2 linked regions of the Saccharopolyspora erythraea NRRL 2338 genome follow. The protein of the gene in region 1 interacts with the protein of each later gene in a pairwise test. Links are inferred from orthologs where the notes say so. Each region holds a gene or a part of one and is shown on either strand. Other genes may lie near its edges. The genes, in order: uvrA and uvrB.

What was found.
Region 2: the proteins of uvrA (region 1) and uvrB interact in binary tests that used the Escherichia coli proteins (3 or more experiments, as listed by UniProt). The link is inferred for Saccharopolyspora erythraea NRRL 2338 from one-to-one orthologs.

What each region holds. Positions count from the first base shown.
Region 1 is NC_009142.1:5,939,490-5,954,177, forward strand. The notes cover bases 6,948-10,400. They hold uvrA (excinuclease ABC subunit UvrA), read right to left. Parts: upstream 10,010-10,400; coding sequence 7,148-10,009; downstream 6,948-7,147. In the rest of the region: SACE_RS25635 (cytochrome P450), read left to right, coding at 1-942; SACE_RS25640 (SRPBCC family protein), read right to left, coding at 1,243-1,698; SACE_RS25645 (ABC transporter substrate-binding protein), read left to right, coding at 1,939-4,473; SACE_RS25650 (TetR/AcrR family transcriptional regulator), read right to left, coding at 4,577-5,263; SACE_RS25655 (serine hydrolase domain-containing protein), read left to right, coding at 5,369-6,745; SACE_RS25665 (maleylpyruvate isomerase family mycothiol-dependent enzyme), read left to right, coding at 10,579-11,364; SACE_RS25670 (MBL fold metallo-hydrolase), read left to right, coding at 11,771-12,448; SACE_RS25675 (hypothetical protein), read left to right, coding at 12,427-12,849; SACE_RS25680 (hypothetical protein), read right to left, coding at 12,964-13,245; SACE_RS25685 (hypothetical protein), read right to left, coding at 13,293-14,687. UniProt on the Escherichia coli protein: The UvrABC repair system catalyzes the recognition and processing of DNA lesions. UvrA is an ATPase and a DNA-binding protein. A damage recognition complex composed of 2 UvrA and 2 UvrB subunits scans DNA for abnormalities.
Region 2 is NC_009142.1:6,055,752-6,069,929, reverse strand. The notes cover bases 6,383-9,325. They hold uvrB (excinuclease ABC subunit UvrB), read left to right. Parts: upstream 6,383-6,748; coding sequence 6,749-8,902; downstream 8,903-9,325. Other genes in these bases: SACE_RS26165 (hypothetical protein), read left to right, coding at 9,161-9,325; SACE_RS26175 (SPW repeat protein), read right to left, coding at 6,383-6,455. Also shown: coaE (dephospho-CoA kinase), read left to right, coding at 1-468; SACE_RS38450 (hypothetical protein), read right to left, coding at 469-615; SACE_RS26200 (NAD(P)/FAD-dependent oxidoreductase), read right to left, coding at 612-1,865; SACE_RS26195 (polysaccharide deacetylase family protein), read left to right, coding at 2,029-2,886; SACE_RS26190 (PucR family transcriptional regulator), read right to left, coding at 3,038-4,555; SACE_RS26185 (ribonuclease FAU-1 family protein), read right to left, coding at 4,715-5,194; SACE_RS26180 (ribonuclease FAU-1 family protein), read right to left, coding at 5,374-5,928; more of SACE_RS26175, read right to left, coding at 6,018-6,382; more of SACE_RS26165, read left to right, coding at 9,326-9,889; SACE_RS37955 (helix-turn-helix domain-containing protein), read left to right, coding at 10,072-10,413; SACE_RS38445 (SHOCT domain-containing protein), read left to right, coding at 10,422-10,562; SACE_RS26155 (Smr/MutS family protein), read right to left, coding at 10,697-10,951; SACE_RS26150 (hypothetical protein), read left to right, coding at 11,817-12,257; SACE_RS26145 (erythromycin esterase family protein), read left to right, coding at 12,384-13,730; SACE_RS26140 (ABC transporter substrate-binding protein), read right to left, coding at 13,675-14,178. UniProt on the Escherichia coli protein: The UvrABC repair system catalyzes the recognition and processing of DNA lesions. A damage recognition complex composed of 2 UvrA and 2 UvrB subunits scans DNA for abnormalities.

The sequences.
Region 1 (14,688 bases):
GAGTTCATGGACGGCCCGGACCACAGTCGGCTGCGCAGGCTGGTCAACCGCGCGTTCACGGCGCGCAGGGTTGAACGGCTGCGTCCGGCTGTAAGAACACTGGCCGACCAGCTGCTCACGGATGTGAGCGGTCGGATCGACGTACTCGCGGACTTCATCCTGCCGCTGGCGATGACCACGATCGTGGACATGTTGGGCGCGCCCACCGAGGACAACCATCTGTTCCGCGCGTGGGCGGAACCGATCGTGCGGGGACTGGACCCGGACTTCCTGCTTTCCTCCTCGGAGCTGGCCGCGCGGGAACAGGCCAACGCCGAGTTCGCCGAGTACTTCGACCGACTGGTGGCCTTGCGCCGGGCCGAGCCGAAGGACGATCTGATCAGCGCCCTGATCGCGGTCGAGGACGACGGCGTCGTCCTGAGCGGCAACGAGCTGATCTCGATGTGCCTGCTGCTGCTCGCCGCTGGACACGAGTCCATCATGCATCTGGTCGGCAACGGCACAGTCGCCTTGCTGCGCGACGAGGATCAGCTCGAGCACTTCCGCGGCCACCCCGGCGAGGTGACGAACGCGGTGAACGAGCTGCTGCGCTACGACCCACCCGTTGTACTGCTGGTGCGTACCGCGCTCGCCGATGCCGAGGTGCTCGGGAACCGCGTTCGCCGTGGCGAAATCGTGTGGCTGCAGATCGGTGCGGCCAATCGGGACCCTGCCGTTTTTCCCGACCCGGACCGCCTCGACCTCACCAGGGACACCGGTGGCAGCCTGGCTTTCGGGCTGGGTATTCACTTCTGCATCGGAGCTTCGCTGGCCCGGCTGGAGGCCGCGGCCGCGTTGTCCGCCCTGCTGCACCGCGATGTCGCTCTCGCCTCGGAACAGCTGGTCCACCAGAAGAACGTTGTCATCCGCGGGTATGAGGAGGTACCCGTGGTTCTGAGATGAGTGTCAGCGCCTCGGCGTTGACGTCGATAGGACGTCCTCGGCGGCCTCCGACAGGGCATTCGCGGTTGTTGAGCTCGTGATCCGAAAGAGATCCGCTGCCCGCCTCACGGCAGGGCAGCGGATCTCTTTCGCGACTCGATCGTATTGGTCCAGGACGACCAGGTCAGCGTGGAAGCCCCCGCGCCGGCCCGCCCCCCTATGCCGTACTCCATACCCGCCACGAACCTTTGGCCCGCTGGACCAGCGCATGTCCCGCCTGCCATCGCGGAATCCCGTTACACAGGAGGAACCAACGAAGCTCTACCAACCCGCGTCGCCGGTCTCGACGTAGGACTTGAGCCTGCGCAGGGCCTTCTCGATCGACTTGCGGTTGTTGGCGAACAGCGGAATCCGCCCAACGACACCGGGAATCGGCACCCTCGAGTAGTCGAAAGTCTCGGTGACCTTCGTGCTGGACCCGCCGACCGGTTCCAGCTCGTAGCGCCAGCGGTGCGGGCCGAAGTGCTTCCAGGCGATCCGGCGGTTCTCCTCGTATTCCACGACGGTGTTGCTGATGCGGTAGCGCAAGCCCAGCTTCATCCGCATGCCGAACTTCGAGCCCAGCACCAGGCGGTCCGGGCCGCTGATGCCTTCGCGAAGGGTGCCGGAACCGTCGATGAGCGGGTGCTTGCGCGGGTCGGCCAGGAGGGCGAACACGTCCTCCGGTTTCGCGTCCACGACAACGCTGCTGGAGACCGAGTGGTGGTTCTGCGCCATGCGCCGACCCTACGCCGGAGTAACCGACCGCTGCCGTGAGGCGACGCACACCCCCGCGCGTGCCCGTGTGCCCGGCGGACAGTCGGGTGCATCGGATCCGCCGGTCGCAGCAAGGCCGTGGCGACCCGGGCGGTCGTCGGCACCGAAGCCTGCTCGGTTTCCGGCGGTATCCATACCGATCCCTTACCCCGTGCGGGTACTGTCCGGTCTTTACGTGTTCGCCGTCACCTGGGGGTCGCGATGTCGGAAACGCAGGCGGGCAGCGGCATGTCGGCCGCGGACCTGCTTCGCCTCGTCGGGCCGCGATGGGTCCGCCCGCGCAGGCTCGGCCGCATCCCCGACCAGCCGATCGTGCACGCCGTGCGCGAGACCGCCCCGGGCATGCTGGCCGACCAGCTCTCCGACCACCTCGCCACGATCGTCCCGCACGCCGAGCTGCACGTCGGCGACGCCGCCCGCGGCACCGAACGGGAGCGGTCGGTGCAGGTCCGGACGCTGCTGGACACCGCCGTCCTCGGACTGCGAGAGCACGACTCCTGGCCGCGCATCGGACGTCTCCAGTTCCCCCGCTACGCGCTGACGAGCTGGCTGCTCAAGCAGAACCTGCGCCCGGCGGAGCTGAACCACGCCCCGCACAGCAACATCCGCGACCTGCTGCACGACTTCCTCAACAGCAGGCGCAGGCCCGGGCGGGGCAAGCAGAACGCGCGGGAGGCGGCGGCCTGGACGTCGATGACCGAGCAGCTTCCGTGGTACCTGTTCCTGCTGTCGCTGGTGGCGTTCCCGTTCTACTACGCGCTGTGGGTCCGCCGGGGCAAGGTGCCGCGCTGGTTCCTGCGCCAGCAGTACCTGGCGCCGCGCGAGTCGGCCGACTTCCCCAGCTTCGTCCGCCGCCTGATCACCACGCCCTCGGAGCGGGAAAGCGCCGAGCAGGTCCGCAGGCTGCTGGTGCACGCCTTCCTCAGCGACCTCTCCGACTCGCACTCGCGCCGGCTGTGGCGCTGGCGCTGGGTGCCCAAGGACTGCTATCCGGTGCTGCTGCTGAAGGATCTGCGGCCCGGCACGATCGGCGAGACCCTCGTGCGTCTGGTCAACAACGTCCGCAACGAGACCGGCGCCCGCGACCCGCTGCTGGTGGTGGCCACCGGCGAGCAGCCGCTGGAGGACGGCGAGACGCCCAGGGCTCCGGTCACCCTGGAGCAGTGGGAGCGCGACCTGCAGGCGGCGCGGCGCAAGCGTTCGCCCACCGCCTGGTACGTGCCGCTGCGGATCGCCGACGAACCCGCCGACGCCCTCGACTACGACCGCTTCGGCGCGCTGGGACGCGCGCACCTGCCGCTGAAGCGCTCCAAGCTGGTGCGCCGCACGCCGCTGCTGCTGGTGCTCCTGCTGCTCGTCGGCTCCACCGCCGGTTACGCCGGCTACCTCCGGACCCACTGCGGGCAGTGGTGGCCGTACCAGAACTCCGACATCGGCGAGGTCGACGGCGAATGCATCGGGGTTTCCGACACCACCAGCACCTCCCGCTTCTTCTCCGCGCACGACGCGCGCATGGTGGCGGCGCAGGAGAAGATCGCCGAGCAGAACGAGGAGGCCGAGCGGCGCTGGGAGGACCAGCCGAACCTGCCGCACCCCACCGTCGTCTACTTCAGCACCTTCCCCAGCTCCGACGACGATCCGCCGACGCTGGCCGGCATCGCCGACGAGCTGGACGGAGTCGCGGTGATGCAGCGGGAGTCGCTGGGGCGCAACGTGCTCATGAAGGTGGTGCTGGCCAACGGCGGGCTGCGGATGAAGCACGGGCCGCGGGTCGCCGCCGACGTCGCGGAGCTGGTCGGACGCGACGACTCGGTGGTGGCGGTGGCCGGGCTCGGCGGGAGCTGGCAGGCGACCGTGGACACGATCGAGGCGCTGGAAGCCGAGGGGGTGCCGATGGTCGGCACCACGATCTCCGCCGACCTGCTGTCCGAGTCGAGCCCGCTGTTCTACCAGGTGGCCCCATCCAACGCCTGGGAGGCGAAGGTCGTGGCCAACTACATCGCCGCCGGGCCGGTCGACCCGCGCACCGGGGCGCCGAGGCGGCCGGACAACGTCCTGATCTACTCCAACCCGCGCGACCTCTACAGCCACGACCTCGCCCAGCTCACCGCGGGCGAGCTGCGGGCGCGCGGCATCGAGCCGATGCCGGACAGCGACCGGATCCCGTGCGGCAAGCAGAACCTGGTGTTCTTCGCCGGGCGGGCCAACGACCTGGCGACGTTCCTGACGAAGATGCCGCCCGAGTGCGGGAAACCGGAGAACTACCCGCAACTGCTGGCCGGTGACGACACCAGCAAGCTCGTGCTCGACGACGCGATGGACGACCACGAGGGCGTCGTGCTCGACCACGTGTCCTTCACCGGCCGCAGCGCGTGGGACCCGCAGAGCCAGCAGGGCACGCCGCTGCGCGGACGCGGACTGCTGGCCCGCGACGCGCTGGAGGTCATCGCGCTGGCGGTGCAGACGATCACCGGCATGGACGGGGACAACCCGGCGCCCACCCAGCGCACGCCGGTCACCGGCGGCACGGTGTGGCGGGGCATCGGCAAGGCGCCGTTCGTCGGCTCCAGCGGGACCATCGACTACGGGGCGGGCGGGCAGATCCCGGTGGACAAGTCGATCTCGATCCTGCGCGTCACCGGCGGGGCGGGCACCCCGCCCGAGGACGAACTGGTCTGCGGCCGCTTCCAGCGCGACCCGGTCGCCCACCGCGACCCCCGCTGCCCCGTGCCGTGAGCCGTCGCGGGCTGTGCCGTGAGCCGTCGCGGCCTCGGACCGGATGCCTCGAACTCGGCTGCGGGCAGGCGGTTTCCGGTGAGGTGCAAGCGGCCTGGACGGTTCACCCGTCGCCGCGCTCGGCGAGGCGGGCCTCGAAGCCGTCGAGGATGGAGCGCAGACCGAACTCGAAGGTGTTGTCGGGTGCCGCGGCGTAGTTGACGGCGGCAGGGGTGCCGATGCGCTCGCGCAGGCGCGGGAACTGCTCGGCGATCTCCGCGCTGCGGGCCATGGTCTCGGCGAGCCGCTGTTCGGCGTTGCCCCCGTCGCGGTTCAGCCGCCGGGTCAGCGAGACCTGCGCCGCGGGCCCGAGGGCGCTGCCGAGCACGAAGATCAGCACGGTGGCCGCCGCGCGGTCGGCGTCGTCGGGGGCGAAACCGGCCTTCTCGTAGATGGCGAGGGTGTGCTCGTCGCGGCGGGCCTTCGCCGGCCCGGAGAGCAGATAGCTGCCGAACGCCTGCCCGAGCCAGGGGTGCCGGACGAGCATCGCGTGCGTGCTCGTGGCCACGGCCGTCGCGGCGGACCGCCAGTCCGCGGAGTCCGGATCGGGCAGCTCCACCTCGTCCCAGATCGCATCGCCCGCGAGCTGGACCAGCTGCTCCTTGGTCGCGATGTGCCAGTAGATCGCCGTGGCCGCGACGCCGAGCCGTTTGCCCAGGCTGCGCATGTTGAGCCCGTCCAGTCCCTCGTCGTCGAGCAGTGCGATCGCGGCGCGCACGATCTGGTCTGCGGTCAGCGTGTCTCGCGGCATGACCGAAAGCCTAGTTGAACAATGTTCAGGGCATTGCTTGAACTTTGTTCAAGAAGGGTCTATGTTCTCCCTTGTACTTAGTTCAGTCGCTCGGAGGGGGACCCGATGACACAGCGCGAGCTGGCCGGTGCGGTCGAGGCGGCCGCGACGGAGTTCGGCATCCCCGGCGTCGCCGCCGGGGTGTGGGCGGACGGCCGGGAGATCCGCGCGTCCCACGGCATCACCAGCGTCGACAACCCGCGCCCGGTCGACGAGACCACGCTGTTCCACCTGGCGTCGGTGACGAAGACGTTCACGGCGACCGCGCTGGTGCGCCTGGCCGCCGAAGGGAAGGTGGAGCTGGCGGCACCGGTGCTCCACTACGTCCCCGAGCTGCGGCTCAGCGACGAGCGCGCCGCCGCGAAGATCACGGTGTGGCACCTGCTCAACCACACCTCGGGACTGGACTGGAACGTCGTCGAAGCCGGTGACGAGGCCGACTCGCTTGCCGGGTTCGTCGCCAGGATGGCCGGACTGCCGATGATCGGCGAGCCCGGCGAACGCGCCTCTTACAGCCAGGCCGCCTACAACCTGGCAGGGCTGGTCGTCGAGAAGGTCACGGGCCTGCCCTTCGAGAAGGCCGTTGCCTCTTTGGTGCTGGAGCCGGTCGGGCTGACCAACACGTTCTTCGACCTCGACGACGTCGTGGTCCGGTCGTTCGCCGTCGGGCACAACCGCGGCGACGACGGGGAGCTGCGGTTCGCGCGGCCGTGGAAGGCGTGGCGAGCCGGCGCCCGCGGCAACGACCCCGGCGGGGGCATCGTGTCGTCGGTGGGCGACCTGCTGCGCTGGGCCCGCTTCCACCTCGGCACCGGAGACGGCGTGCTGCCCGCCGATGCGCTGCACCGCATGCGGGAGCAGACGGTCGCGCTGCGGGCGAGCTCCCTGGGCGACGGCGTCGGGATCTGCTGGTTCCTGCGCGACGTCGGCGGCGTGCGCACCATCGGGCACGGCGGATCGGGCAACGGCCAGTTCGCCGAGCTGCTCATCGTGCCCGAACGGGACTTCGCCGTCGTCTCGCTGTCCAACGCCGGACCGGACGGCCACCCGTGCAACCGGGCAGTCGTCCGGTGGGCGCTGGAGCACTACCTCGGGGTGGTGGATCGGGACCCGCAGCCGGTGCCGCACGACGACACCCGGGCTCGGGAGGTCGCCGGACGCTACGAGAACGACGCCATGTACCTCGACATCGCCACCGACGGCTCCCGGCTCACTCTCGGCGTCGGGATCAGGCCGGAGATCCGCCACGCCTCGGACGTCGAGATGGCCCCGGACTACCCGCCGGCCGCCGTCGGTTTCCTGCCCGGCGACGGCGACGAGTACATCGTCACCGAGGGCGGCCTGCAGGGGGAGCGCGGCTACTTCACCCGCGACGGCAGCGGCGCGGTCGTGGGCGCGGACCTCGGGGGCAGGCTTTTCGGCCGCGTCCCCGCCGCACGCTGACCAGGTCGGGCCTACTGCCCGCGCCGCTCGGCCGCCCACCTGACCAGCCGGGCCAACCACCCACGCCGCCTGACGGGCCGGACCGGTTGCGGCGCACTCGGCAGCCCGCCTGACCAGGCCAAACCCACCGCCCACGCCGCTCGGCCACCGTCTGACCAGCCTGACCGACCACCGCGCCGCCCGCCGCCCACCTGACCAGCCTGACCGACCACCGCGCCGCTTGCCGCCCACCTGACCACGCCAGACCGACCGCCGCGGCCCGCCTGACCAGACCGGACCGACGCCGCTCGCCCGGCACCCCGCCTGACCTGGCGCGGCCTGACCAGGCGGGATCGCCGCTGTGGGAGAACCGGCGCCGGGTCAGCCCTCGGCGCGGACCAGCCTCGGAACCGGTCCGGGACCTCAGCCCTCGGCGAGGATCGGCGCCAGGAACCGGCCGGTGTAGCTGTCCTCGACCTCGGCGACCTCCTCCGGAGTGCCCTCCGCGATCAGCTCGCCGCCGCCGTTACCGCCCTCCGGTCCCATGTCCAGCACCCAGTCCGCGGTCTTGATGACGTCGAGGTTGTGCTCGATGACGATCACCGTGTTGCCCTTGTCCACCAGGCTGTTGACCACGCCGAGCAGCTTGCGGATGTCCTCGAAGTGCAGACCCGTCGTCGGCTCGTCGAGGATGTAGACCGTCTTGCCCGTCGAGCGCTTCTGCAGCTCGCTGGCCAGCTTCACCCGCTGCGCCTCACCGCCGGACAGCGTCGGCGCGGGCTGCCCGAGCCGGACGTAGCCGAGGCCGACGTCAACCAGCGTCCGCAGGTGACGGTGGATGGCGTTGATCGGCTTGAAGAACTCCGCGGCCTCCTCGATCGGCAGGTCCAGGACCTCGGCGATCGTCTTGCCCTTGTAGTGCACCTCCAGGGTCTCCCGGTTGTACCGGGCGCCCTTGCACACCTCGCACGGCACGTAGACGTCGGGCAGGAAGTTCATCTCGATCTTCAGCGTGCCGTCGCCCGCGCACGCCTCGCACCGGCCGCCCTTGACGTTGAAGGAGAACCGGCCCGGCTGGTAGCCGCGCACCTTGGCCTCGGTGGTCGCCGCGAACAGCTTGCGGATGTGGTCGAAGACTCCGGTGTAGGTCGCCGGGTTCGACCGCGGGGTCCGCCCGATCGGCGACTGGTCGACCTGCACCAGCTTGTCGACGTTGCCCAGCCCGTTGACGCGGGTGTGCCTGCCGGGGACCTGGCGCGCGCCGTTGAGCTTGTTCGCCAGCACCGACGCGAGGATGTCGTTGACCAGCGTGGACTTGCCCGAGCCGGACACCCCGGTCACCGCCACCAGGCAGCCCAGCGGGAACGACACGTCGATGCGGTGCAGGTTGTGCTCGCGGGCGCCGACGACGGTGAGCTGGCGCTTGGGGTCGTTGCGCCGCCGGGTCTCCGGCAGCGGGATGTGCTTGCGCCGCGCGAGGTAGTCGCCGGTGATCGACGCCTCGTTGTCGAGCAGTTCCTTGTACGGGCCGCTGTGCACGACCTGACCGCCGTGCTCACCCGCGCCGGGACCGATGTCGACGATCCAGTCGGCGCTGCGCACGGTGTCCTCGTCGTGCTCGACGACGATCAGCGTGTTGCCGAGGTCGCGCAGCCTGCTCAGCGTCTCCAGCAGCCGGTGGTTGTCGCGCTGGTGCAGGCCGATCGAGGGCTCGTCGAGCACGTAGAGCACGCCGACCAGTCCCGAACCGATCTGGGTGGCCAGCCGGATGCGCTGCGCCTCACCACCGGAGAGCGTGCCCGCGGCGCGGTCCAGCGACAGGTAGTCCAGGCCGACGTCGAGCAGGAAACCCAGCCTCGCCTGCACCTCCTTGAGCACCCGCCCGGCGATCATCTCCTCGCGCGGGCCGAGCACCAGCCCGTTCAGGAAGTCCGCGCACTCGCGCACGCTGAGCGCGCTGACCTCGGCGATGGACATCTCGCCGGTCTCGGCGCCCTCCATCGTCACCGCGAGGATCTCGGGCTTGAGGCGGGTGCCGTCGCACGCCGGGCACGGCACGTCGCGCATGTAGCCCTCGTACTTCTCGCGCGCGTAGTCGGACTCGGTCTGCTCCAGCCTGCGTTCCAGGAACGGGATGACGCCCTCGTAGTTGGCGTAGTAGGAGCGGGTGCGGCCGTAGCGGTTCTTGTAGCGCACGTGGACCTGGTCGTTGGTGCCGTGCAGCACCGCCTTCTTGACCTTGGTCGGCAGCCGGTTCCACGGGGTGTCCATCCGGAAGCCGATCGCCTCCGACAGCGAGGTCAGCAGCCGGGTGAAGTACTCGGCGGTGTGCCCGCCCGCCCACGGCGCGATCGCGCCTTCCTCCAGCGACAGCTCCTCGTCGGGCACGACCAGCTCCGGGTCGACCTCCTTGCGGATGCCCAGGCCGGCGCAGTCCGGGCAGGCGCCGTAGGGGGAGTTGAAGGAGAACGAGCGCGGCTCCAGCTCGTCGACTCCCAGCGGATGTCCGTTGGGGCAGGCCAGGTTCTCGGAGAACTTGCGCTCGCGGTGGGGGTCGTTCTCCTCGGCGTCGACGAACTCCAGCAGCACCAGGCCGTCGGCCAGCCGCAGCGCGGTCTCGACCGAGTCGGTCAGCCGCTGCTTGGCGGTGGGCTTGACGGTGAGCCGGTCGATCACGACCTCGATGTCGTGCTTCTCCTGCTTCTTCAGCTTCGGCGGGTTCTCCAGCGGGTGCACGACGCCGTCGACCCGGGCGCGGGCGTAGCCCTGCGACTGCAGCTTCTCGAAGAGGTCGACGTACTCGCCCTTGCGGCTGCGCACCACCGGGGCCAGCACCTGGAACTTGGTGCGCTCCGGCATCGCCAGCACCTGGTCGACGATCTGCTGCGGGGTCTGCTTGCTGATCGCCTCGCCGCACACCGGGCAGTGCGGCTTGCCCGCGCGGGCGTAGAGCAGCCGCAGGTAGTCGTAGACCTCGGTGATGGTGCCCACCGTGGACCGCGGGTTGCGGCTGGTCGACTTCTGGTCGATGGAAACCGCCGGCGACAGGCCCTCGATGAAGTCGACGTCGGGCTTGTCCATCTGCCCGAGGAACTGCCGGGCGTAGGCGGACAGCGACTCGACGTAGCGTCGCTGCCCCTCGGCGAAGATCGTGTCGAAAGCCAGGCTCGACTTCCCGGAGCCGGACAGCCCGGTGAACACGATCAGGCTGTCCCGGGGCAGATCGAGGTCGATCCCGCGCAGGTTGTGCTCACGGGCGCCGCGGACGACAAGGCGGTCAGCCACTGCAATCCCTTCGAAGTTCTCGCCGGGTCGGGTGCGACCCCCCGGCGGTGCGGGCCCGGTGTCGGGCGGGCCCGGGTGTGGGCAGGAGGCGGTGCCGGCCCCAACGGGTCAGCGAGCACGTCCCGGGCGAGACACCGGCGTCGGGCACCGCGGTGGTGCACCGGAGTGGTGCACCGACCAGTGCACCGTGGTGCACCGCGTTGGTGCGCCGGTTGGCCCACCGTGCCGGTGCACCGGTTTGGTCCACCGTGCCGGTGCACCGGTTTGGTGCACCGCGGTCGGCGCCGGGGTGAAACGCCTGCAGGACGTCGCACATCAATGCTATTCGGGGGCACCGACAGTCTCGGATCGCGTCCGGTCCACCACCGCGTGACCTGTGTCCACTGTCACTCGCTGTCACCTGAACGAGTGACTGGCCGTGAGGACGGCGTCACCGCGCCGGGGCCTCGTCCGACAATACGCAAAATTACCCCGGAATGGGCACTGTCGGCCTCGGCGCCATCGCATCTACTCTCGAAACCTCACCGGCGTGCAGCACCGGCAATCCCCTTTTGAAGCGAGGACGACCCATGGCTGACATCGCTCTCGGGGCCGGCGACCGTAGCAACATCGACAGCACCACCGGCGCCGCGCAGCTAGCCCACCGGACCTCGGTCGCACTGGCCGCCATCGAGCAGGCCGGCGACCGCTTCATGGAGACCGCCAGGAGCCTCGACGAGCTGTCGATCCACGGGCCGAGCCTGCTGCCGGGGTGGACCCGGGCGCACGTCATATCGCACGTGGCGCGCAACGCCGACGGGTTCCTGAACCTGCTGCGGTGGGCGCGCACGGGCGTCGAGCACCCCATGTACGCCAGCGCGTCGGACCGCGACGCCGACATCGAAGAGGGCGCGGTGCGCGGCAGGCAGCTGCTGCTGGAGGATCTCGCGGCGTCGTGCGAGCGCTTCGCCCGCGCCGCCTGCGAGCTGCCGGTGTGGGCCTGGACCGCGGAGGTCCTGGACTGGGCGGGCGACCCGATCCCGGCGCACGGCGTGCTGCGCGGGCGCCTGCTGGAGCTGTGGGTGCACCTGGTCGACCTCGACCACGGCTTCGGGTTCGACGACATCCCGCGCCCCGACGTCGAGGAGATCCTCGAGGACGTCGTCCAGCAGTTCGGCGGCAGGCACGACGTGCCCGCGCTCACCGTCGTGGTCGACTTCGACGGGCGGGAGCGCAGCTGGGAGCTGCGCGGGACGACGTCGCGGCCCAGCCAGGTGCACGGCGACCCCGGCGCGATGCTGGGATGGCTGCTCGGACGCACCAGCGGCGAGCGGCTCACCGGCGACCCCCTGCCGACCCTGCCGCCCTGGCTCTGAGGGTCGGGGGCTCGGGCGTTCTGCGTTCTCCCGCAACGGAAGTGCGCGATCGTCCCATTCGCAACACCCGTAGCTTCCGGCTCGGGCTGCCGGGCCGGGGCTGTTGATCCAGCGCGCACGCCTTTGTTCGCTGCGCACGCCTTTGTTCGCTGCACGGGCCGTGGTCTGCTGCACGGGCCGTGGTCGTCGGCTGCATGGGCAGTCGTCGGCTGCATGGGCCGCTGTCCCCGCCGCCTGGAAGGTGTCCGGTGCCTGGGCCGCGTCCGCTCCCTGCCCGCCGCCTGGGACGTCGTCCGCCGCCTGGGTTGCCGCCCACTGCATGGGCGGGGGCGGATGATCCCCCGCACAGGGGCCTCACCCACGGCTGATGTGAGCCGCGCCTCCCCGGGCCGTTAGGCTCGCTGGCGTGGAGCCACGAGGACAGTACACGGGACACGTCGAGGCCGGCGGCGCTCCGGCCCGGCGCGAGCTGGACGAGCTGACCATCACCAAGATGTCCGTCGGCCCGATGGACAACAACGCCTACCTGCTGGTCTGCCGCAGGACCGGCGACGCGTTGCTGATCGACGCGGCGAACGACTCCGAGCGGCTGGCCGACCTGCTCGGCCACGACGACCAGCGCCCCCGCCTGCGCACGATCGTCACCACCCACCGCCACGGCGACCACTGGCAGGCGCTGGGTGCGGTCGCGGGCCAGACCGGCGCCTACACCATGGCCCACCCGGCCGACGCCTCGGAGCTGCCGGTGCCGCCGGACCGCCTGGTCGAGCACGGCGAGACGATCCAGGTCGGCGAGGCCGCGCTGGAGGTCATCCACCTGCGCGGGCACACGCCGGGTTCGATCGCCCTGCTCTACCGCGACCCGGCCGGTCACCCGCATCTGTTCACCGGCGACTCGCTGTTCCCGGGCGGGGTCGGCAAGACCACGTCGCCGGAGGACTTCCGCTCCCTGATCGACGACGTCGAGACCCGCGTCTTCGCCGAGCTGCCCGACGACACCTGGTTCTACCCGGGGCACGGCGACGACTCCACCCTCGGTGCCGAGCGCCCCAAGCTCGCCGAGTGGCGCGAGCGCGGCTGGTGACCGACCTCGCCGGCCGCGTCGCCGCCGAAGTCGAGCGGCAGCACCGCCTGCTCGCACGCTGGCTGGGGACCGAGTGCGACTCGTCGGTCATCGACGAACTGCGCGAGTCGCACTCGCCCGGCTTCACCATGACCACCGTGGAAGGCGCGGCCCTCGCCGCCGAGGACCTCTTCAGCGACCTGGCCGAATCCCGCAACACCACGCCTGGCCTGGAGATCGCCGTGAGCGACATCGAGCTCGTGACGTCCTCGCCCGACCTCGCGGTGGTGCGCTTCCGCGAAACCCACCGCCACCACGGCAGAACCACCCAGCGCCGCACCACCGCCGTCCTCCGCCAGGACCCAGCCGCCCCCAACGGCTTCCGCTGGCAGCACGTCCACGAAACCACCATCAGGTTCTGACTTTCGGGTCCTGGGTAGGAGAATCCCGCGAAGGAGCACCGGTGCCTGGCCGGCTACTCCTCGACCCTGGCGGCAAGCGCAAGAAGCCTCTCGTCGCCGTCTCGGCCAGGTCGATCAGGACGGGTAGGCGATGTCCATCGAACCGAACCGCGCAATCGCGGCCAGCAGCAGCACCATCGGTGGCAGGAACCACCACCAGGACAACCAGCGACGGGCAACGGGCAGGGTTCGAAGCAGTCCGCCCAGCACAGCGAGCAGACCACCGGCGAAGGAACTCACCTGGATGGCGGTGAGCACGTCGTCGTCCCATGGTCCGCGCGGGCTCATCAGGAACGACGAGGCAACGGCGTAGAGCGTGACGAGGTCCAGCACGAGGCAGAGAACCGCGCTGATCACCGTGGCGGCAACGCGTCGCTTCGGTCGTCGGCTCGGTGAGGTCGCCGTCACTGCAATGCCTTCCGTGCTTCGGGCAGATGCTGCACCAGGGTTTTACCGTACGCTGCGGCGTCGGGGTTGGTGTTCCAGTTCGGCCCGCCGTTGTAGCGCGCCCCGATCTCGGCGTACATCTCCTTGCGCTGCTCGTCGGTCATCTTTTCCGGCGGGACATCGGCGTATCCGCTCTGCGCCTTGAGATCGGCCAAGTGCTGCGCGCTGATCAGGACGTTGGTCCGGGGATCCTCGGCGGCGGCCCTGATCTCGTCTCGCTGCTCGTCGGTGAGGTGTTCCGGGTCGTAACCCAGCACCTCGGCCGCCCGACGGGTTTGGATGGACAGCGGGCCGTAGGAGACATCGTCCGGTGAACCACCAAGACGGCTCGGCAGGTTCTCGGGAGTTACCGGGAGCCAGCCGTCCTCGGCCATGTCCCGACCGGTCTGGGCCAGGTCGTCCCACACCCGGCCTTTGCCGCCGACCTCCTGCCACGCGATTCCCGCGACCAGTTCCGGGGGAAGTCCCGTTTCCTCGGCAGCAGCGTTGATCGCCGCCTTGTTGTCGTGGATCCACTGCCTGCGGAAATCGTCGGAGTTCTCGGTTAGGAAGTAAGAGGTGGTCGTGCCTTCAGGCAGACCCGCTGCGATCTCCTGGAAGCGTTTGAGCGTCGGGCTCACCTTCGCGTTCGGGTCCGATGCCTGCACGTCGCTCTTCGGACCGCTGCCAGGCAACGCGACGTTGTCGTCGCCCCTGGCCTCGCCCGCTTCCTTGGTCACTTCGTCGACGCCGGCGATGATGGCCGCCGCGTCCTTGGAGTTCGCGCGGAAGTCGGGCAGGGCTTCGTAGCCGTCGCCTAGCTCGGCCAGGCACGCCCGGCGCGCGTTCTCCTCGATCGTCTTCGCCTTCTCGAACGAGCTCTTGGTCTGTTCGTAGAACCGTTCGGCGTTGGCACGGATGGAGTCGACATCCATGCCCAGTTCCGCGATCCAGTCGAAGAATCCCGTGGTCGCGCGGATGTCCTCCCACTGGCGCATCGGTTCGGCTTCCTGCGCGGTCCGGGTAACGGCGTCGGCAACCTTGCCGATCTCGTCAGCGAGCTTCCGCTCGGTGGCCTTGCCTTCGCGCATGATGCGCTGGGCCTCCCCCAGCTTGGGCGAGTAGTCGGTCAGTGCACGACCGGCTTTGGCGAACGCCGTGCTCAGCGCGTCGACCAGCCCGCTGACGTCGTCGAGGCGGGCGTCGTACTGCTCACGACCACCGCCCTGCCACCGGGTCTCGTCCTTGGCCCGCCGCACGGACGGCTTGACCGACTCCAGCAGGTTGTGCATCCGCCGGAACTCGTCGCCATTGCGCATCACCAGTTCAGGTGCTGCTTCTTCGAGGAACTCGACGTCGGCGTAGTAGGCCATT
Region 2 (14,178 bases), 110 kb from region 1 along the record:
GACCACGTCGGGTCGACGTCGGTGCCGGACCTGCCCGCCAAGGACGTCGTCGACCTCCAGCTCACCGTCCGCTCGATGGCCGCCGCCGACGGGCTCGCCGAGCCGCTGGCGCGGGCCGGTTTCCCGGTGGTGCCCGAGATCCGCGGCGACAACCCCCACCCGGTCGCGCCCGCCCCGGGGCAGTGGGCCAAGCGCGTGCACGTCTCAGCCGACCCCGGCCGCTACGCCAACTTGCACGTGCGTGTCGCGGGCGGCCCCGGCTGGCGCTACGCGCTGCTGTTCCGCGACTGGCTGCGCGCTGACGACGATGCCCGCGAGGAGTACCTGCGGATCAAGCGCGAGGCCGCGCAACGACACGCTTCCAACCCCGATGCCTACACCGAGGCGAAGGAGCCGTGGTTCGCCGACGCGCTGCCGCGGGCGGAGGAATGGGCGTCGCGCACCGGGTGGGAACCGCCCGCGGTGTGATCAGCGCCGGGGCGGCTCCGCGCGTTCGAGGGTGTACTCGGTGGCGATCTTGAGCAGGATGTCCCTCTCGACCCGCAGCAGCCGGTTCTCCCGGCGCAGCCAGTCCAGTTCCTCCCGCTCGTCCACCGAGATCTCGTCGGTGCTCATCGCAGCGGGTCGAGCGGTCGCAGCGCGGCGGGCTGCTTGCCGCACACGATCTGCTCCGACAGCAGCTGCCCCGTGACGGGCCCCAGCGTCAGACCCCACATGCCGTGCCCGCCCGCGACGAAGACGCCCGGCATGCGGGTGGCGCCGACGAGCGGGAGCCCGTCGGAGGTCACCGGCCGCGGCCCCACCCACTCGTCCTGGCGAGCGCTCCAGTCGACGCCGCGCAGCAGCGGACGGGCCGAGCGCACGATCGCCTCGATGCGAGCCGGCTCCGGCGGTGCGTCGGGGTCGCGGAACTCCATGGTCCCGGCGACCCGCATCGCGCCCTGGTAGGGCGTGCAGGCGACGCGCACGGCGGGCAGGTAGACCGGCCCGGGAACGGGATGCTCGGTCGGGACGGTGAAGGAGTAGCCGCGCCCCGCGCGCACCTGCCTGCGGACGCCGAACCCGCGGGCCAGCGGCGACAGCCACGCGCCCGTCGCCAGCACCACGGCGTCGGCGGTGATCCCGTCGTGCTGTTCGCTCCTGACGACGAGCCGCGAGCCGCTGCGGAACACGTCGCGCACGGCGAAACCGGTGCGGATGCTCGCCCCGCGCGCTTCGGCACCGCGAGCGAGGGCGCGCGTGAACTCGCCGGGGTCGACGAAGCGCTGCCCTTCCAGCCGCAGCACCGCCTCGATGCGCGAGGACAGCTGGGGCACGTCGACCTCGGCGATGTCCGGCTCGCTGAACTCGACGTCCTGCCCGGCCTGCCGGATCTTCTCGAACTCGTGGCGCAGCTCGGCGACCTGCTCGCGCCGCTCGAACGCGGCGGTGATCGGGGCGGGCACCGCGCGAGCCCGCACACCGCCCCGGGCCAGCTCGTCGAACGCTCCGAGGCAGGCGGCGTTGAGCGGTGCGAAGGCTTCCATCGACCGGCGCCATGCGCGCGCCGTGCAGTGGCGGGCGAACCGGGCGAGAAACGACCAGAGCCCGGCGTCGGCTGATGCGGGCACGTACAGCGGCGCGTCGCGGTCGGTCAGCGAGCGCAGCCCGTAGCGCAGGACGCCGGGTTCGGGCAGCGGGACGGTGAACCCGGGGGAGACGTATCCGGCGTTGCCCCAGGAAGCACCGGCGGCGACCGCCCGCCGGTCCACGACCGACACCTCGACGCCGTGCTCCCGCAGGAACCACGCCGTCGACAGCCCGACCACACCGGCACCGACCACGACGACCTTCTCCGGGGCCCGGTCCATCCCGTCCTCGCGCATGTCCTCCACCTCTCCTGCTCCGACAGCGACGAGCATGGCTCCGGCTGGCGGCGAAGTCGCTGTGGATTTCGCACAATTCGAGCGGCTCAGATTGGCCGAACCGCACCGTCTCCGGGTTCGCGCTTGACCTTCACATCTGTGTGAATGTTTCACCGTGGGTGCCATGGACAACGAACTCTTCGGCTACAGCCCGATCGTGGAGCGGGAGCCGATCCACTGGCCGGGTGGTGCGCGGGTCGCCTTCTACGTGGGCGTGAACATCGAGCACTACCGGGTCGACCGCCCGGCGACGAGCATCTTCGAGGGCACCGCGCGGCTGGTGCCGGACCCGCTGAACTACGGATGGCGCGACTACGGGCCTCGGATGGGCCTGTGGCGGCTGGTCGACAGCCTCGACCGGCACGGGATGCGCGCGAGCGCGCTGCTCAACTCCGACGTGGTCGAGCGGTACCCGCAGATCGTCGAGGCCGGGCTGGCCCGCGACTGGGCGTGGCTGGCCCACGGCAAGAACAACTCCACGTTCCAGGCCGACCTGCCAGCCGACGAGGAACGCGCCTACCTGGGCGAGGTCGTCGGCACCATCGAGAAGGCGACCGGTCGCCGGCCGCGCGGGTGGATGGGACCGGGGCTCACCGAGAGCTTCCAGACGCCGTCGCTGCTGGCCGAGCTCGGCCTGAGCTACGTCCTCGACTGGACCAACGACGACCAGCCGTACCGGCTGAACGCACCGGGGATGCTCAGCGTCCCCTACGCCATCGAGCTGAACGACATCAGCCTGTTCGTGGGCAAGAGCCTCAGCGGGCCGGACTTCGTGCGGATCGTGGAGGACCAGCTCGAGCAGCTCCACGCCGACGCGGCGGGCAGCGGCCGGGTGATGGCGCTGGCCCTGCATCCCTTCGTCATCGGCCAGCCCTTCCGGGCCAAGTACCTGGACCAGGCGCTGGAGCACGTCGCGAACCACCCCGGCGTGTGGCTCACCACCAGCGACGACATCGCGGAGCACTACCTGCGTTCGGCATAGCCTGAGCTGTCGTTGAACCGACTCATCCTGCTTGGCGGCGCGGGTGGCGGAACCTCAGGCGCCCTCTGGCTCCGGGATCTTTTTCTCACGTATCCAGCCATACGCCGCGAAAAATGCGGGGGTGGGCCAAGCGGCTTCGCTGCTTTGGAATCTAGACAGCCAGGGCGATGATCATGGCGAGCCGGGCGTCCGGGTCGTCCAGTTCCAGCGGGACGATCTCGGCCATCTTCCGCATCCGGTTGCGGACCGTGTTCGGGTGGATGCCCAGGCGCGCCGCGGCCGCGGCGAGGTCGGACTGGCACTCCAGCCACGCGCGCAGCGTCTCGGCGTAGTGCGTCCCGTGGACCTCGTCGTGGCGGCGCAGCCGGGCGACGGGGCCGCGGGCTGGCTGGCGGCCGGCGCCCGCGGCCCGGCGCAGCCGCTGGAGCAGGATCTCGTGCCAGTCGTCGTCGTAGACCACGGCGACCTCGGCGCCGCCGCGGGCGGCGTGCAGCGCCAGGCTCTCGTCGGCCTCCTGCCTGCTGCTCACCAGCTCTCCCGGTCCGGCGGCTCCGCCGATCCCGGCGAGCACGGTGATCCCGGACGGGATGTCGCGCGCCAGCGTGCGCACCCACTCGCGGGCGCGGGCCGCCTCGTCGTACGGGAGGACCGTGTAGACGGTGTTGGCGAACAGGGCGCTGCGCCCCGGACGCGTCCAGCCGAACCCGGTCGTCGCGCGTTCGAAGGCCAGCAGCGCCGACGCGGCGTGCTCGCCGCCGTCGTGGGCCTGCACCGCCACGACCCGGAAGCTCGCCCCCCGGAATCCCAGCCTGCTCAGTTCGGCGGCGGGGTCGCCGTCGCCTTCGACGAGCCCGATCACCAGGTCGGACTCGATCTGGCGTTCCAGGTCCGCGCTCGCGCGACTGCGCAGCATGTGCAGCGCGGCCGTGCGCGCCCCGTTGACCAGCGCGGTCTCGCCCGCCGGGCCCAGCGGAGCGGGCGTCTCCACCCAGATCGAGCCGAGCAGCTCCCGGCCCGCCCGCACGGCGGCCACCGCTCGGCCGCGCCCCGCGCCCGCCTCCAGCGGCTCCACGAAGAGCGGCTGGTCCGACGCCGCGAGGTGCTCGAACACGCCTCGGGCGGCCAGCTCGCGCCGCACCGCCTCGGGCACCCTGCGTCCGAGGATCGTCTCCAGCCGGGCGGGGTCGGCACCGGTCTGCTCGCTGGAGTAGGCCAGCACGCCGCAGTGGTGGTCCTCGATGGTCACCGGCCCGCCGACCGACCCGGCCAGCGTGTCGGCGAGCGCGAACAGGTCGGTCGGCCCGCGTCCGGCCTCGGTCTCGCGCCCCTCCAGCACCAGGCCGTAGACGACACCGGCGAGCTGGCCCCACGACACCTCCGGGGCCGCGACCACGACCGCGACACCGCGCTCCCCGGCGGTCGCCAGCGCCCCGTCGCCGAGTTCGGATGCCCGGAAGACGACGACGGCGGCGCGCGTGGACGCGAGCAGTTCCGCCGCCGCCGATGCGTCGACCCCGACGGCGAGCAGCACGTCGTCGGACCGGTCGGCCGGTTCGGCGGGATCGTGCAGCGCCACCGAGCGCAGCTCGGTCCGCCTGCTGCGCGGCGCGCACACGAGCCTGGCGCCCAGTCCACCGAGGACGTTGATCAACCGGTCCAGCTTGACCATCTGGTGCTCCGCTACCCGGCGGCCCCGCCGCTGCGGGGACCGCGCTCACCCTTCGGCATCGAAGCTAACCGCCTCCGCGCGCGGGCCGCGCGCGGGCCGGGGACACCACCGATGGGCTGTGGGCGCCCCCCGGCTCGCGTCCCGGCGAGGGTCAGCAGGTCACCAGATGTCGAAGATGCCCCGGTGGGCCAGCCACTGGTTCAGGTCGCGGTGCAGGCTGATCTCCTCCAGCGTGCGGTGCACGGTCCGCAGCGCGTAATCGGCTTCGCTGAGCCGGATCAGCCCACCGGAGACCGCGTCGGCGAACTCCTCGTACTGGGCGATGCGCGCCGGCCCCTGGTCGGGCACCTCCAGGCCGAGCAGCAGGTCGGTGGTGGTCCAGGAGCGGGTGTCGCGCTCGACGTGCACCGCGGTCAGCAGGCTCGGCCCGCGGCGGGAGTGCCTGCGGCGCGGGCGGTGGCGGGTGAGCTTGAGGCCCAGGTCGGGCAGCAGCCAGGTGACCTCGCTGTCTGCGGCGGGGTCCTCGGGCGTGGAGCACTCCAGCGACAGCCCCCAGGGTTCTACGCGGCACACGTCCAGTCCCATCACGGCGCCCGAGGAATGGGACCGCCGAGCGCTGAACAGGTCGATAACGTCCACCAGCCGAGGAGAAGAAGCCACCATGCCCACGGCGCAGAGATTAATGGCAAAAAGCGTGGTGTAGATCAACAGTAGCGACTTTTAACATAACTTTTCAGAGCTCGTCGGATATCGATTCCGCGCGTGCCGCCTCCGTCACCGGGATGGCGGTAGCGGGAGTGCGCACCGCTTCGGCAGACTCAAGAACGGTGCCCGGGCCAGGAGAGTTCGATTCCGTTGTGCCGCAACCACTCCGCCAGGTCGTAGCCGTGCCGGGCCAGTCCCTCGACGGCGGCGCAGGCGGTCTCCAGCGCCTGCCGCGCGGTTGGCTCGTCGAGCAGATCCGCTTTGGTGGCAACCAGGAACTCGTCGACGTCGAGCAGCCGCGCCTCGCGGCCGGCGCGGACTTCGATGTCCAGGTAGTGGTCAACGGTGCGCCAGCTCTCCTCGCCGCGCTCGACGCCGACCACGTCGAGGTAGAAGTCCAGATCCCGCTCGTGGCCGGGGTGCCAGTCGAAGCGGCTGATCCGCAGCCCGAGTCCGGGCAGCAGCCACGACCGCAGGTAACGAAGCCGCGGGTGGCCCGGCATCGGGCGCGCGAGGTAGAGGCCGAACGGCTCCACGCGGTAGAAGTCGACGTCTCGCACGATCTGCTTCGGATCGGTGTTCGTGCGCGCGGCGAGGTCGAAGATCTCGGTCTTCGGCGGGTGGACCGGCAGCCCCAGCCGGTTGGCGATGTCGCGCTGGGTCGTCACGTCCGCACCCTATGCAGGGGCGCGACGTCGCGTCCAACGCCGCGCCCGGTTTCCTGCGACAATACTCGCCACCTCCGATCCGGTCGGGGTCAAGCTCTCCTCCCCCCACGCTGCGGCATCATCGAGGGGGCCATGGTGGCCAGGCCCGCCAGCAGCACGACCGCGCCGCCGATGACGTTGCAGAGCACGGTGGTGGCCGTGATCGCGGTCCCGCTGATGACGAATACCGACAGGATCGCCCAGAGACCCAGCACCGGGCAGACCCACGCGATCCCGTGCGTGCGGTGGAAAGCCGCCGCGAAGCACAGGCCCAGGACCGCCGTGGCCAAGCCGGTGACGAAGTTGTTCATCGCCAGCGAGCCCACCCCGCTGAACCCGGCGATCCATGGGGAGAGGGCGATGAACAGCCCGCCGAGGACGATCGCCCCGTCGGCGGCCTGCGCGGTGGGGGTCTCGGCGGCCCGGTCGTAGCGGGCGCGCAGTTCGGCAAGGTCAGGATGCCCGGTGATCGGTGTACTGGTGGACATCACACCACCTCCAGAAGCGGCTGCGACCGTCCCCGGTGGCAGAGCCGCCGGAGCGGTCGACCCCAGTATCAGCCCGCGGAAGCCGTTCGGCAGCGGCTCACCGGCAACCAGGGACGCCAGTGCCAACTGCGTTGCGGGAGGCGCGGCGGCGGTCTGTGGCGGCGGTGACCGGTGTGGCGCCTGGGGCGGCGCGGCGGCGACATCGGTGCGGTGTCGGTGCCTGGGGGTAGCGTGGACAACCGACGGCGGCGACGCCGGGAAGTGTCCACCCCCAAGATCTGGTTCGGCAGGCTATGGCTTTCGCGACTGAGCACCCCGTCCTGGCCCACTCCGAGTTCCGCCCCGTGAGCGACATCCCGCGCACGGGCGGGCGCTTCCGCATGGTCAGCGACTACCAGCCCGCGGGCGACCAGCCGCAGGCGATCGACGACCTGGAGCGCCGCATCAACTCGGGCGAGACCGACGTGGTGCTGCTCGGCGCCACCGGTACCGGCAAGTCGGCGACCACCGCGTGGCTGATCGAGCGGGTCCAGCGGCCCACGCTGGTGCTGGAGCCGAACAAGACGCTGGCCGCCCAGTTCGCCAACGAGCTGCGCGGGTTCTTCCCGGACAACGCCGTCGAGTACTTCGTCAGCTACTACGACTACTACCAGCCCGAGGCCTACGTCCCGCAGACCGACACCTACATCGAGAAGGACTCCTCGATCAACGAGGACGTCGAGCGGCTGCGCCACTCCGCGACGTCGAACCTGCTCAGCCGCCGCGACTGCGTGGTGGTCTCGTCGGTGTCGTGCATCTACGGCCTGGGCACGCCGCAGTCGTACCTGGACCGCTCGATCCAGCTGCAGGTGGGCGGGGAGACCGACCGCGACGTGCTGCTGCGGGCGCTGGTCGACGTGCAGTACACGCGCAACGACATCGCGTTCGCCCGCGGCACCTTCCGGGTGCGCGGCGACACCGTCGAGGTCATCCCCGCCTACGAGGAGCTGGCGGTGCGCATCGAGATGTTCGGCGACGAGATCGACCGGCTCTACTACCTGCACCCGCTGACCGGCGAGGTGGTCCGCGAGGTCGACGAGCTGCGCATCTTCCCGGCCACGCACTACGTGGCGGGCCCGGAGCGGATGGAGAAGGCGATCCGCAGCATCGAGGCCGAGCTCGACGAGCAACTCGCCAAGCTGGAGAAGCAGAACAAGCTGCTGGAGGCCCAGCGGCTGCGGATGCGCACCCAGTACGACATCGAGATGATGCGCCAGGTCGGCTTCTGCTCCGGCATCGAGAACTACTCGCGGCACGTCGACGACCGGCCCGCCGGTTCGGCCCCGGCGACCCTGCTCGACTACTTCCCGGACGACTTCCTGCTGATCATCGACGAGTCGCACGTGACCGTCCCGCAGGTCGGCGGCATGTACGAGGGCGACGCCTCCCGCAAGCGGACCCTGGTCGAGCACGGCTTCCGGCTGCCCAGCGCGCTGGACAACCGCCCGCTGACCTGGGAGGAGTTCGCCGACCGGATCGGGCAGACGGTGTACCTGTCGGCGACGCCGGGCCCGTACGAGATGGGGCAGGCCGGCGGCGAGTTCGTCGAGCAGGTCATCCGCCCGACCGGGCTGGTCGACCCGGAGGTCGTGGTCAAGCCGACCGAGGGCCAGATCGACGACCTGGTGCACGAGATCCGCGAGCGCGCCGAGCGCGACGAGCGGGTGCTGGTGACCACGCTGACCAAGAAGATGGCCGAGGACCTCACCGACTACTTCCTCGAGCTCGGCATCCGGGTCCGCTACCTGCACTCCGAGGTCGACACGCTGCGCCGGGTGGAGCTGCTGCGCCAGCTGCGGCTGGGCGAGTACGACGTGCTGGTCGGCATCAACCTGCTGCGCGAGGGCCTGGACCTGCCCGAGGTGTCGCTGGTGTCCATCCTGGACGCCGACAAGGAGGGTTTCCTGCGCTCCGGCACCAGTCTGATCCAGACGATCGGCCGCGCGGCGCGGAACGTCTCCGGGCAGGTGCACATGTACGCCGACCGGATCACCGACTCGATGCGGCACGCCATCGACGAGACGAACCGGCGGCGCGAGAAGCAGATCGCCTACAACGAGGAGAAGGGCATCGACCCGCAGCCGCTGCGGAAGAAGATCGCCGACATCCTCGACCGGGTCTACAGCGAGTCGGAGGACACCGAGGAGGTGGCCGTCGGCGGTTCGGGCCGCAACGTCTCGCGCGGCAAGAAGCCCAGCGGCGAAGCGGTGGGCAGCGCCGGCCTCCTGGAGGACCGCGACATCAAGTCGATGCCGCGCGCCGAGCTGGCCGACCTGGTCCAGCAGCTCAACGACCAGATGATGAGCGCGGCCCGCGACCTGCAGTTCGAGCTGGCGGCGCGCCTGCGCGACGAGATCCAGGACCTGAAGAAGGAACTGCGCGGGATGGACGCCGCCGGCATCGAGTGAGGCGGTCGGCGCCGCCGGCTCCGTCAGCGGCGCACGACTCGGTCGGGACGCCGTTCTCGGTCGGGATGCAGTACTGGATCTGGGCGCCGCGCCGCCGGATCTCCGTGCGCAGCACCGCGCACAACTCCGTGCGGCGCAACCGCGAAGCCGCACTGGGGATCTGGTTGCGGCTTCGGAAGACCCGGTCTGCCGCGGATTCCCCAGCGCTGGGCGGGAACCCGAGCCGCACCGCCCACGTCCTACGCCACGAACGGGATCGTGCGGGAGTGCACGGTCGAGGCGGCGGGTTCGCGGATGGTGGACGACATGGGGTACGGCACTCTGGAGCTCAGCGACTACGAGCGCCGGTACGTCGCGATGCTCGACGAGCTCCGCGGCGCCGGGGAAGTGGACCTCGTGCACGAGGAACTGGGGCCGGTCGCCGACATCGGGGACGCGCAGAACGCGTTCGGGCTGATCGCCGACCAGCACGGGGTGGTGCTGGATCCCGCGCTGCGGCGGCACTTCCTGGGCTTCGAGGTCGTCGGCTGCAAGTGGCGTGCGGGCGACCTGGTGGGCGAGTTCTCGGTGTGCCACCTCGCCGGGGCGATGGCGCAGACGGGCGCCTACCTGGAGACCGAGTTCGCGACCGAGGCGGAATCGCAGGTGTACCAGCACATGCACCCCTTCGACGAACATCCGGTGTCCGGCGACGGCGTGCTCTCGGCGCTGCTCTTCCCGGCCGGTGCCACCTCGCCGGAGGTCTGGTACTTCGACGGCACCAGCGAGCTGTACCGGCTCGACCTCGACTACGGCGGGTACCTCGACGCGCTGCTGGTGACCAAGGGCGTGGTCGGCTGGCAGCTGCTGTTCGCGGACGTCGACCGCGGATGCGACGAGTTCGATCTGGTGGCCGACGACCTGCGGGAAATGCTGGAGGTCTTCCCGCGGATCTTCCCCGGCCACGACTACGAGCCGCTGCGGGACCGGCTGGACGAGCGGGTCTGAGGGGTTCTGAATTCGCTTTTGGACTCGCCTTGCGCAGCGGGTCCGGTGGCGGAACCTCAGGCGCCCTCTGGCTCCGGGATCTTTTTCTGACGTATCACCGCGGGTTCAGGGGGTGGTTGCAACTCAGGGGTCGCTGGAGGCGGCCAGCGAGGCCGCGGGGGTGTCCGCGCCGACTGGGGGAAGTGGTTCCGGCAGGCTGGCGGGGTGATCAGCAACGTGAGAGCGAGATCTCGGGTCGGTATCTGTCGCTGGCGGGGCGGGAGGAGATCGCGATCCTGCACGCCTGGGGGCACGGCCGGGCCGAGATCGCCCGCCGGCTGAAGCGGCATCGCTCGACCATCGGCCGGGAGCTGGACCGCAACACCACCGGCCGTGACGGGTATCGGGCCAGCACCGCCCAGGTGGCCGCCGAACAGCGCGCCAAGCGTTACTGCTCGGCCACCCGGGAGGCTGGGGACCGCCGCACGGCGGTGGCCCCGGCTGGATCATCGGCCTGTTCTTCCTGCTGCTGCTCGCGGGCCTGATCACCGCCGTGGTCTGGCTGGCCGTCCGCGGCTCGCGGCAGCGCGACCGCTCCGGCGCCCAGCGCGCCAAGGACGTTCTCGCCGACCGCTACGCCAGAGGCGAGATCAGCACGAAGGAGTACCGGGAGCGGCTCGACCAACTGGGCTGACACGGTCGGGCGCGGCCGCTGCGAACGGCCGCGCCCGGCGGCACCGGTTGGGCGTCGGGTTCGGCGGGTAGCTTGGGCGCGGAGGTGTTTGGGCACCAGACCCCGCCCCGGCCGCGGATCTGGGACCTGGCCGCCTACCTCAAGTGCACCAGCACCATCCCGTCGTTGCCGGGGGCCACCTCCACCCGCCGGTACAGCTTCTTGATGTGGGGCTGCTTGAGCATCGCGAGAACGCGGTTCTTGAGCTTGCCGGAACCCTTGCCTGGAATGATCTCGACGAGCGGGACGTTCTCGCCGGCCGCGCGGAAGATCACGTTGCGCACCGCGTTGTCGATGTCCCTGTCGCTGCGGAAGATCGGGTGAAGATCCACGGTCAGCTTCGCCGGCATCGCGTTCTCCTTGATGTGATTCACTGACTTTACTCCCGCTGGACCCAAGCACGAAGCGAGCGAGGACCCAAGCCCTGTGCACGGATCGAGCGCGAACGCGCTGGGAAGCGTGCCCGTAAAGGACGCTCGGTCTGCCCTACGCCGAAGACCTCGCGGGCCGCTTTGCCGAGCGAGACACCTACAGCTTGGAATCTATCCTAAAAGGACCAGCGGGCGCTCATGCGGCGCTGTCCGATCCGGTCCTTCACGGTGGCGGGCGATCTCGCGCGACGCCGGCCGCATGATCGGGCAGAGGTGTTGCCCGGAATTGCCCTAGCGGCCACGGCGGCCTCGCCCGGTGGCAGGGGTGGAACAGCTGAATCAGCTGGCCGGTACCCGTCGCTGGAGTCACGTGTGATCAGGAATCGAAGCAGAGCCCGGCGGGGATGGCTTCCGCCGGGCTCGGTCCCGCTTGGGCGAGCCCGGGTGTGGCTTCCGCCCAAGGCGGACGGGCGGATGCGGACGCCCGACGAAAAGAGCCCCCGCACTGCTCGTGGTGGGTGGACATTTCTATCGCCGTCGGAGGGCCGGTCGTTGCGCGGCGGGCCGGGATTGCTCTTCGCCGGACCGGAAACAACTCGTTCGTCCGCATCGTCGTGCCGTCCAGCGCACCGAACGTGATCGGCGAACCCGTGTGACGCAGCGGAACTGCTCCATCGGAGCGCCACCGCGCTACCTTCGGGTGTTCCTGCTCTTCGCCGCTATTCCTTTTCCCGGAACTGAGTAATCTCATCCCTGCCCTGGGGGTCAGGGTGAGAAGAAATCGGTCACCATTCATGGTGGTCGCGTGGAAACACGGGGGTTTTGAATGAGGAGAAGAATCACGGTGTGCGCTGCCGCCTTCGGCCTGGTGCTGGGATGGACGGGGCTCGCCCATGCGACTCCGGCGACCGGCGAGGTGCGGGCAGCCGCGCCGAGCGCCACCGTCTCGGTGCTGTCCGGCGACGGTGACGCCGTCACGGCGGCGGAGTGCTACTACCCCGTCTACTCCGGGGACGGCGGCGCGATGGTGTGCTTCAACCCCACCGGGGAACACCTCTACATCTGCGACAATGCCTCGGACGGGCACCACCCGGTCGCCCGCTACTACCGCAGCGACAGTTCCGGGCTGAAGACCAAGCACGCCGACGTCGGGTTCGGCACCTGCCTGGACCACAACCTCTCCATTCCCGACTCGGGCTGGATCAATTACCAGGCGTGCAACTACGAAGGCAGCACCCAGCTCAGTTGCGGTTCTTTCTCCGGCCGGATTTCAGCGAACGGCTGATTCGGTCACGGTTTCCGAATGATGTTCCCGGGGCGGTGTGCGCCGTCCCGGGAACACCGGTCGGGTGTTGACTTCGAGTCCGCTGGAGCTCCTACCGTCGGCGCACCGGCAGCAGAGGAGGAACCCGTGACCGACCACTCCAGCCCACTCGACCACCCCGCCCCACTCGACCACCCCGCCCCACTCGACCACCCCGCCCCGCTCGACCATCCCGCCCCGCTCGACCGCGCCGCGGTCGCGCGCTGGGTCGGCGAGCGCGCCCACCCCATCAGCACCGGCACTTCGGACGTCGACCCGCTCAGCGACCTGGAACCGTTGCGCGGCATCGTCGGCGATGCCCAGGTCGTCGGCATCGGCGAGGCGACGCGGTTCGCCCACGAGCTGTTCGCGGTCAAGTTCCGCCTGCTGAGGTTCCTGGTCGAACGCATGGGTTTCCGCGCGCTGGTGATCGAGGAGGACTGGACGAAGGCCCAGCAGTTCGACCACCACATCCGCACCGGCGAAGGCGATGTCCGAGCGCTGCTCGACGACGCTTGGGGCGTGTGGCGCACCGAGGAGTTCGTGTCCGCGCTGGCGTGGCTGCGAGCCTACAACCGCGACCACCCCGGCGATCCCGTCCGTCTCGTCGGCATCGACTACGCGCGCGTGCGCGCCGACGCCTACGACGCGGTGCTCGTCCACGTGCGCCGGCACAGCCCGGACTCCGCCGAAGCGGAGCGGCACTACGCCGAGCTGCGGCCGAACGGCGCTGTCGCCGACCACGTCGAGTGGGTCCGTTCCCATCACGACCGGGCGGGACTGCTGGCGCGCGCCCGCCGGGTCCACCAGATCGTCAGCGCGCTGCCCGCGCACGAAGGGCAGGCCGAGGCCGAGTGGAACGCCCGCATCGTCGCCGGTTTCTTCGCCTACCACGCGGGAGAGCACGACAGCACTCTGATGGCCGACGGCATCATCCGCTGGCACGAGGTGACCGGCGCGCGCATCGTCTACTGGGGAGGGACGGGGCACTCCGCGGTGCACCGCCCGCAGGGAGCCACGCGCACCGCGGTGACCGACGGCACCTACCTCGGCGACCACTTCGGCGCCGAGTACGTTTCGGTCGCGCTGACCTTCGACCACGGCAGCCTGCTGTGGGAGGTGGTGCCGGCCTCGCCGGTGCTGGCCGAGTCGGTCTTCGCCGAGATCGACCAGGACGCGTTCGTGCTGGACCTGCGCGGCCCCGTGCCGAGCGAGGTCCGGCGCTGGCGCGACCTGCCGACCCGCACGCGCGTCATCGGCCCGCGCTACGACGCCGCCGCCGACGCCGACCACAGCCTGTCCGGCTGCGCGTTCGGCACCTGGTTCGACGCCGTGGTCCACATCCGGGAGGTCACGGCGGTCCGGTTCATCGAAGAACCCGCGCGTGCGGCACAGCGCGTCAGCGGAGGAGTTCGAGGTCGGCCTCGACCCGGAGACCGGGGACGCCGGAGCTGACGATCGCGAGGTCGTGGGGATGGTGGTGCGTACCCGGCTGCCACTGCCCTCCGGCCAGCGGGATGGTCGCGACGTTGGGGACCGGTCCCCGCGTCCAGTCCAGGACGCCGGCGATCGTCTCCAGCCGGGTCGTGCTGATCGCCTCGGCCACCGAGCCCCGTTCGGTGGGGTCGGAGGCGGTCGACAGGGCGTGCGCGGCGACCTCGAAGAGGGCGTAGGCCAGGCCGAGCGGCTGGAGCCACTGGTTCCCGGTCTGCCGCTCGTACGCCTGGACCAGCCCGTCCGGGCGCATGCCGTCGATCGACGAGCGGTACGGGTGGCGCGGCGTCCAGTAGACCAGGGTCGCCACCTTCGCCTCGGCCAGGTCCGGGCCGCTCGGGTAGGCCAGCCAGCGCGAGCAGGTGATCAGCCGAGGGAACAGGCCGCTCTCAGCCGCCTGCTTCCGGAA